One region of the Paracoccus everestensis genome, then DNA from elsewhere that is predicted to be linked to it. Evidence: riboswitches for the same ligand, from Rfam matches in the RefSeq annotation. Region 1 holds a riboswitch; the other holds the start of a gene.
The links. A riboswitch is a leader RNA that binds a small molecule or an ion and turns the genes downstream of it on or off. The one in region 1 is predicted to bind thiamine pyrophosphate.
Positions count from the first base shown of each region.

Region 2: linked by a shared signal. The riboswitch ahead of LZ585_RS06885 (Ykof family thiamine-binding protein) and the one ahead of LZ585_RS00940 (thiamine ABC transporter substrate-binding protein) in region 1 are both predicted to bind thiamine pyrophosphate.

Region 1 covers NZ_CP090836.1:191,222-194,686, forward strand. The annotation lists gene LZ585_RS00935 (thiamine/thiamine pyrophosphate ABC transporter permease ThiP) at 1-1,133, opposite strand, end outside; gene LZ585_RS00940 (thiamine ABC transporter substrate-binding protein) at 1,109-2,089, opposite strand; TPP riboswitch at 2,121-2,217, opposite strand; gene mutS (DNA mismatch repair protein MutS) at 2,277-3,465, shown strand, end outside.
Region 2 covers NZ_CP090836.1:1,391,269-1,394,733, forward strand. The annotation lists gene LZ585_RS06875 (ETC complex I subunit) at 1-24, shown strand, start outside; gene LZ585_RS06880 (MYG1 family protein) at 153-1,082, shown strand; TPP riboswitch at 1,603-1,710, shown strand; gene LZ585_RS06885 (Ykof family thiamine-binding protein) at 1,701-2,312, shown strand; gene LZ585_RS06890 (ABC transporter permease) at 2,329-3,081, shown strand; gene LZ585_RS06895 (ABC transporter ATP-binding protein) at 3,074-3,465, shown strand, end outside.

The DNA.
Region 1 (3,465 bases):
AGCAGGATGAACAGCCCCGTTCCCAGCACCAGGGGCGAGGCGATCAGCGGCAGCATCCCCGCCGTTTCCACCCACTGCATCCGCCCGCGCGCCAGCGACAAGGCCAGCACCAGCGTCAGGATCAAGGCCAAGGTGGCCGAAATCAGCGCCATGACCATGGATCGCAGCGCAGCCTCCCAAACCTCGGGCGGCAGGGCGGGGATCTGCGGCAAACCGCGCGCCGTCACCGCGCCCATGGGCCAGATCAGGAATCCTGCTGCGACGGTGATCACAAGGGCGTCGCTGATCCGGCGCCAGCCGCCGGGCGCTGCGGGCATATGCGCGGCATCAAGCCCCGCCCCGAAGGCTGCGGGAATCGCAATCCACCATGCCAGCATCATCGCGCAGACGCAGATGCCGATCTGGACCAGCCCTAGGCTTGCCGCCCGGCCCAGGTCGAAGTCGAAGCGGAAGGCCTGATAGATCGCCAGCTCCACCGTGGTCGCGCGCGGCCCGCCGCCCAGGGCCAGCGCCACGGTGAAGCTGGTCAGGCAGACCAGGAACACCGCCAGCCAGACCCCCGGCAGCACCGCCCGCAGCATCGGCCGTTCCAGATGCCGCGCCACGTCGCGGGGGCCGAAGCCCAGGGATGCGGCCAGCCGGAAGCGTTCGGCGGGGATTGCCTGCCAGCCTTGCAGGATCAGCCGCACGGACAAGGGCAGGTTGAAGAACACGTGCGCCAGGATCACGCCCTGCCAGCCATAGATGCTGACCTCGGGCAATCCGGCAAGCCGCAAGGCATCGTTGATCGCGCCGTTACGGCCAAAGACCGCGATCAGCCCCATGATCGCCACGATCACCGGCAGGATGAAGGGCGCGCCCAACAGCGTGACCAGGGCCGACCGTCCGGGAAAGCGCCGCCGGGCCAGGGCGCGGGCCACGGGAATTGCCAGCGCAGACGACAGGGTGGCGGACAAGGCCGCCTGCCACAGCGTGAACCAGACCGCGCGCCAGTCCCAGGGGCCAAGCCCGGACAGCCCCTGCGCCTGCCACATGACTGCGGCAAGCGTTCCCCCGATCAGCAGGGCCAGTCCGGTTGCGGCGACCGCCCCCCCGGCCTCGGCCCGCGTCAGCCGGAAAATGCCCGCAGCCATTCGTCAAGCGCAGGCTGACGCAGTGCCTCGGCCTCGTCCTCGGAATAGAACAGGGTCTTTTCGGGGCGCGGCAGGTCGCGCATGACCTGCGGCCAGTCATCCTGGGGCAGCTTGGCGGGCAGCGACCAGTTGGCCAGCGGAATGATCGTCTGGAACTCGGGCGTCAGGATCCAGTCCATGAAGGCTTGCGCCAGTTCCGGCTGGTCGGTGGTGCGAAGCTGGGCCGCGACCTCGGTCATGAAGTAGTGGCCTTCGGGGAAGATGGCGGCCCTCTTGGTCGTGTCGTCCTCCTCGGCGATGTGATAGGCGGGCGAGGTGGTATAGGACAGGACCATGTCGGCCTCGCCCTCGGTGAACATCCCATAGGATTCCGACCAGCCCTTGGTCACGGTCAGCACCTTGGGCGCCAGCTTGGCCCAGGCGTCCGGCGCCTGGTCGCCATAAACCGATTTCACCCACAAAAGCAGCGCCAGCCCTGACACGGACGACCGCGGATCCTGGATCACAATCTTCATGTCGTCGGGCGCCTCCAGCAATTCGGCGAAACTGGCGGGCGGGTTCTGCAACCGGGTTTCGTCATAGACAAAGGCCGTCTCGCCCCAGTTGTAGGGCAGGAAGATGTCGTCGGTCCATTCGATGGGCAGCGACAGATCGCCCGTGTCCTGCCCATGCGGCGCGAAAAGGCCGGATGCACGGGCGCGGGCGGTCACGTCGGTGTTCAGGCCGAAGACGATGTCGGCCTCAGTCCGCTCGCCCTCCATCAGCACGCGGGACAACTCGTCCCCGGTGACGAAGCGCAGGTCGCAGTTGCAGAAGGCCTCGAACCCTTCCTCGATCTTCGGGCCGGGGCCCCATTCGCTGGTGATGGATTCGCCCGCATAGACGGTCAGGACGGGCTTGTCCTGCGCAATGGCCGGGGTCGCCGCCAGCAGAACAAGCATCAGGGGCAGTTTCATCGCTGTCTCCTTTCCAAAAGGGTTCCGAAAGAAAGGACAGCGTCACCTTCCCTCCGCCGGTGTTAGCCGGATCAGGTTCAACGGGTCCGCTTGCGCGTCTCAGCCACATGGCCCCCCGAGGTAGGCCTGAATGTAGGGATTTCGCGCGCCCGCGCAAGCGGCTAGAACAGCGGCCATGACGAAGGACATGACCGATCAGCCCACCCCGATGATGGCGCAGTACCTGGCGATCCGGGACGCCAATCCCGGCGCGCTGCTGTTCTATCGCATGGGCGATTTCTACGAGATGTTCTTCGACGACGCGGTGGCCGCCGCAAGCGCCCTGGATATCGCGCTGACGAGACGCGGCACCCATGCGGGGGAACCCATCCCGATGTGCGGCGTGCCGGTCCATGCGGCCGAGGGCTATCTGCTGACGCTGATCCGCAAGGGCTTTCGCGTGGCGATTGCCGAGCAGATGGAGGATCCGGCCGAGGCCAGGAAGCGGGGGTCGAAATCGGTCGTGGCCCGCGACGTGGTGCGGCTGGTGACGCCCGGCACCCTGACCGAGGAATCGCTGCTGGAGGCGCGGCGGCACAACTATCTGGCCGCCTTCGCCCAGGTGCGGGATGATTGCGCGCTGGCCTGGGTGGATATCTCCACCGGCGCCTTCCAAGTGATGGACTGCCCGCTGCCGCGCCTGGCGCCCGAACTCGCGCGTCTGGCGCCGCGCGAATTGCTGGCCTGCGACGGATCGGGCCTGGACGATCTGGCGGCTGATGCCGGTGCGGCGCTGACCGACCTGCACGCGTCCGCCTTTGACAGTGCGGCGGGGCAGCGGCGGTTGTGTGCGCTGTATGGAGTAGAGACGCTGGACGGGTTCGGGTCGTTCACCCGCGCCGAACTGGCGGCCATGGGGGCCATCGTCGATTACCTGGACCTGACGCAGAAGGGAAAGCTGCCCCTGCTGCGCCCGCCGGTGCGCGAACGGGTCGGCGGGGCGATGCAAATCGACGCGGCGACCCGGCGCAACCTGGAACTGACGCAGGCGCTGTCTGGCGGGCGCGAGGGATCGCTGCTGTCGGCCATAGACCGGACGGTGACGGCTGCGGGCGCGCGGCTGCTGGAACGGCGCATCGGCGCGCCATCGCGCGATCTGGCGCTGATCCATGCGCGGCATGACGCGGTGGCGATGCTGGTCGATGATCCCCGCCTGACCGGCGATCTGCGAACGGCGCTGGCCCGCGTGCCTGACATGGACCGGGCGCTGTCGCGGCTGGCGCTGGACCGGGGCGGGCCGCGCGATCTGGGGGCGATCCGGGCGGGCTTGGCGCAGGGCGCGGCCATCGCGGCGCGGCTGCCCGCCGATGCGGCGCCGGTGCTGGCGGATGCCGCGC
Region 2 (3,465 bases), 1.2 Mb from region 1:
CGGCGCGCGCCCTGGACGCATTGACTGTTGTTGTTCGGAGCATAGTTGCTGCCGGCTAGGGGTATATTTGTTCAGTTCGGGGCAAAGATTTCGTAATGTATTGATTCTCTTTTGACCGCCTCCGGGCGGTCATCTCTTTTCCAGGACATGTCATGAATATTGCTCATCTTGTCACCCATTCCGGTGGCTTTCACGCTGACGAGCTTCTCTCCTCCGTTATCCTGACGCGACTTTTCCCAAAAGCGCGGATCACGCGGACGCGTGATGCGGCTTGGACCACACCGGCGCCGGACCGGGTGATCTATGACGTCGGCCGCGATCACGATCCGGAGCGGCTGATCTTCGATCACCACCAGAAGAGCCCACCTCTGCGCGACGACAGCCAGCCCTACAGCTCGTTCGGCCTGATCTGGCGGCACTTCGGCAGGGACTATCTGCGGGCCTTTGGTGTTCCTGATGGGGATCTGGACATGATCCATGCAGCGTTCGACGCCGATTTCGTCCTGCCCATCGACCTGGTGGACAATGGAGCCCTGTCGCCAACCGGGCTGCTCGGAGACCTGTCCCTGCCGCTCCTGCTGGAAAGCCTCAAACCCGTCTTCGACGATCGCAGCCCGGGTGCCGATGATCGGGCCTTCGAGCATGCGTTGACCATCGCTCGTGCCTTCGTTGAGGCGGCGGTTGCACGAAAGGCCGCCAAGCTGCGGGCCGAGGCTGTCGTCATGGAGGCCATCGCCGCCGCCGGAGAAAGCCGGGTCCTCGAACTCCCGATGGGCATGCCCTTCCGCTCTGCCATCGAGAAGGCGGGCGCCGATCACCTGCTGTTCGTGGTTCACCCCCGAGAAACAGACTGGACCCTGACCGGCATCCGCCGCGAGCCCGAGGGTTTCGCCCTTCGCGCCGACCTGCCGGAGGCCTGGGCGGGACTGACCGACGCGGCCTTTGAAGCTGCATCTGGCGTTCCTGGCTCACGCTTCTGCCACAACGCCCGCTTCATTGCTGTGGCCGCAGATCGTAAGGCTGCTCTGCAGCTTGCCACTCTGGCAGTTCAACATACGAAGGCCCTACGAGGAGCAGCTTGAAGCTTACACTTGTCCCAGGTGGAAGCATCTCGTCACCAAATGGGCGAAGAGCGGCTTGGCGGCGGGGCAGTATTGTAGTTGATAGCGAAATCGAAGCACACATCCACACGGCAAACGAAACGGGGCCGCACAGCCCCGCGACAGGAGGCGGAAGCCTGTCAACGTCTTTCATCCTTTACGATCCTCTGCGGCAAGCAAATCCGTAAGCATTGCGAATTACAATCCTTGTTCACCGAAAAGTCCATCAGGACGCTTTTCCTTGGATCATCTCTAAGGCATCCCGAGAAATGAAGGTAACCCATTAGATATTTTCGCCTTTTCACTACCATCTTTTCGAAAAGCCCACATTTTATTAGTCGATCAACGATACCAGAGGCCTCGTTCACGTGCAGGCCTGCTCATGCGCCCCAGCCACCACGCCGGATCCAGCAAACGGCGCCTGCAGCCGGTTGGTGCGATAGGGTCGCCGCTGTGTGCCGGACTGCATTGACAGCGGCCGCGGCAATTGTCATGGTCTGGCCGACATCAACGGGGGTGCTCCATTTTCGGGGCTGAGATACGCAAGTCGCGTGAACCCTTTTTAGCTGATCCGGGTAATGCCGGCGGAGCGAGGAACCCATGTTCATTGGCGCGCAAGTGTCGCTATATCCCATGACGTCCGATTTCGCAGGCGTCATCCTGTCCAGCCTCAGGGGGCTTGATCCCTATCGCGGCAGGCTCCGGATCGAGACGGACGATATTTCCACTTTAATGGTCGGGGGGCCAGAGCCGTTGTTCGATGCCGTGCGCGACCTTTTCGCCCGCGCCGCGCGCGATCCAGCGCATGTGACGATGCACGTCACATTCTCGCGTGGCTGCCCCGGAGAACCTGACGACCCGACCTGCCGCTGCGACACGCTGACTCGTGCGCAGGGCTTGTCCCTGGCGGAACGTCAGGCCGGGGCGCTTGAGGCGGTACGAACTGCGCCGGTCCTTGGCGTGGATATCGACGTGCAGTTTTCGCTTTATGTGCTGGGCCAGTACCGCCACATGGACGAGATCTATGGCTGCATCGACTTTCTCAAGAACTCTGGCACGTTCCTGCGGTCCAAGAACTTTTGCACCCGCCTGCGGGGCGATGCGGGGGCGGTCTTCGAGGCGCTGCGCCAAGCCTTCCTGCGCTTTGGCCCGGCCGAGGGGCATGTAACCATCGACATGACGGCCTCGGCTAACAGTCCCGGCAGGCACTGATCCCCGGGGGACGGCCATGTTGCTGCGTATCCTGCCGCCCTTGATCGTGGTTGCCTGCCTGCTGGGGGGGTGGGAGGCCTATTGCCGACTGGCCGACATCTCTCCGCTGATCCTGCCCGCGCCCTCGGGCGTGGTCCGGGCGCTGATTCTGAACCGGGTCGAGATCGGTGGCCATGCGCTGTCCACAATATCGGTTGCGGCCTTGGGCTTTTCGTTCTCGATCGGATTCGGCTTTTCCACCTCGGTCATGCTGCATTTCCTGCCTTGGACCGAAAAGGGGCTGATGCCGGTGTTCGTGGCAAGCCAGACCGTGCCGCTGGTCGCGCTGGCGCCGCTGATGATCCTGTGGTTCGGCTTCGGCTTGTTGCCAAAGGTGCTGCTGGTGATCCTTGTCACCTTTTTCCCGATGCTGCTGAGCTTGCTGTCCGGCTATCGGCAGGTGCCCCCCGCTTTTGTCGAAATTCTGTCCTCGATGAGCGCCGGGCGGTGGTTCGTCTTTCGGCGGGCCGTTCTGCCTTCGGCCAGGTCAAGCTTCCTTGCCGGGCTGCGGATCTCGGCCACCTATGCGATCGTTGCCACGATCTTTGCCGAATATGCCGGAGCGTCTCGGGGCTTGGGTATCTATATCCTGGCTGCCAAGAACAACTTCCGGGCCGATCTGGTGCTGGCCGCGGTTGTGGTGTCCGCCGGGCTGACGCTTGCGCTGCTGGGTGCGATCCGGCTGGGAGACCGCCTGACGGCTCGCGAACCCAAGATGCGCCATGCTTGACCTGCGCCACCTGACCGTCGGTACAGACAATGCAACACTGGTTCGCGACCTGTCGCTGATGGTGCCTGCCAAGGGGATCACGGCGCTTGTCGGGCCGTCCGGTTGCGGCAAAAGCTCGGTTCTGAAGTGGTTGGCAGGTATCCTTCCCCAAGGTCTGAGAGCGGAAGGGCAAGCGACGCTGGATGGGCAGCCCGTCTCTCTTCCTTGTTCGGCGATCAGCTATCAGCCGCAAAGCGATGCGTTGTTTCCCTGGTTGACATTGGCCGAGAATGCCGCCTTGGGCCTGCGGGTGAAGGGGCGGTCCCGACCCGACGCCCTGGCACGTGTCGCACCGCTGCTTCGCAGCTTCGGCCTGGAAGGGGCGGAAGGCCAGTTTCCGGCACA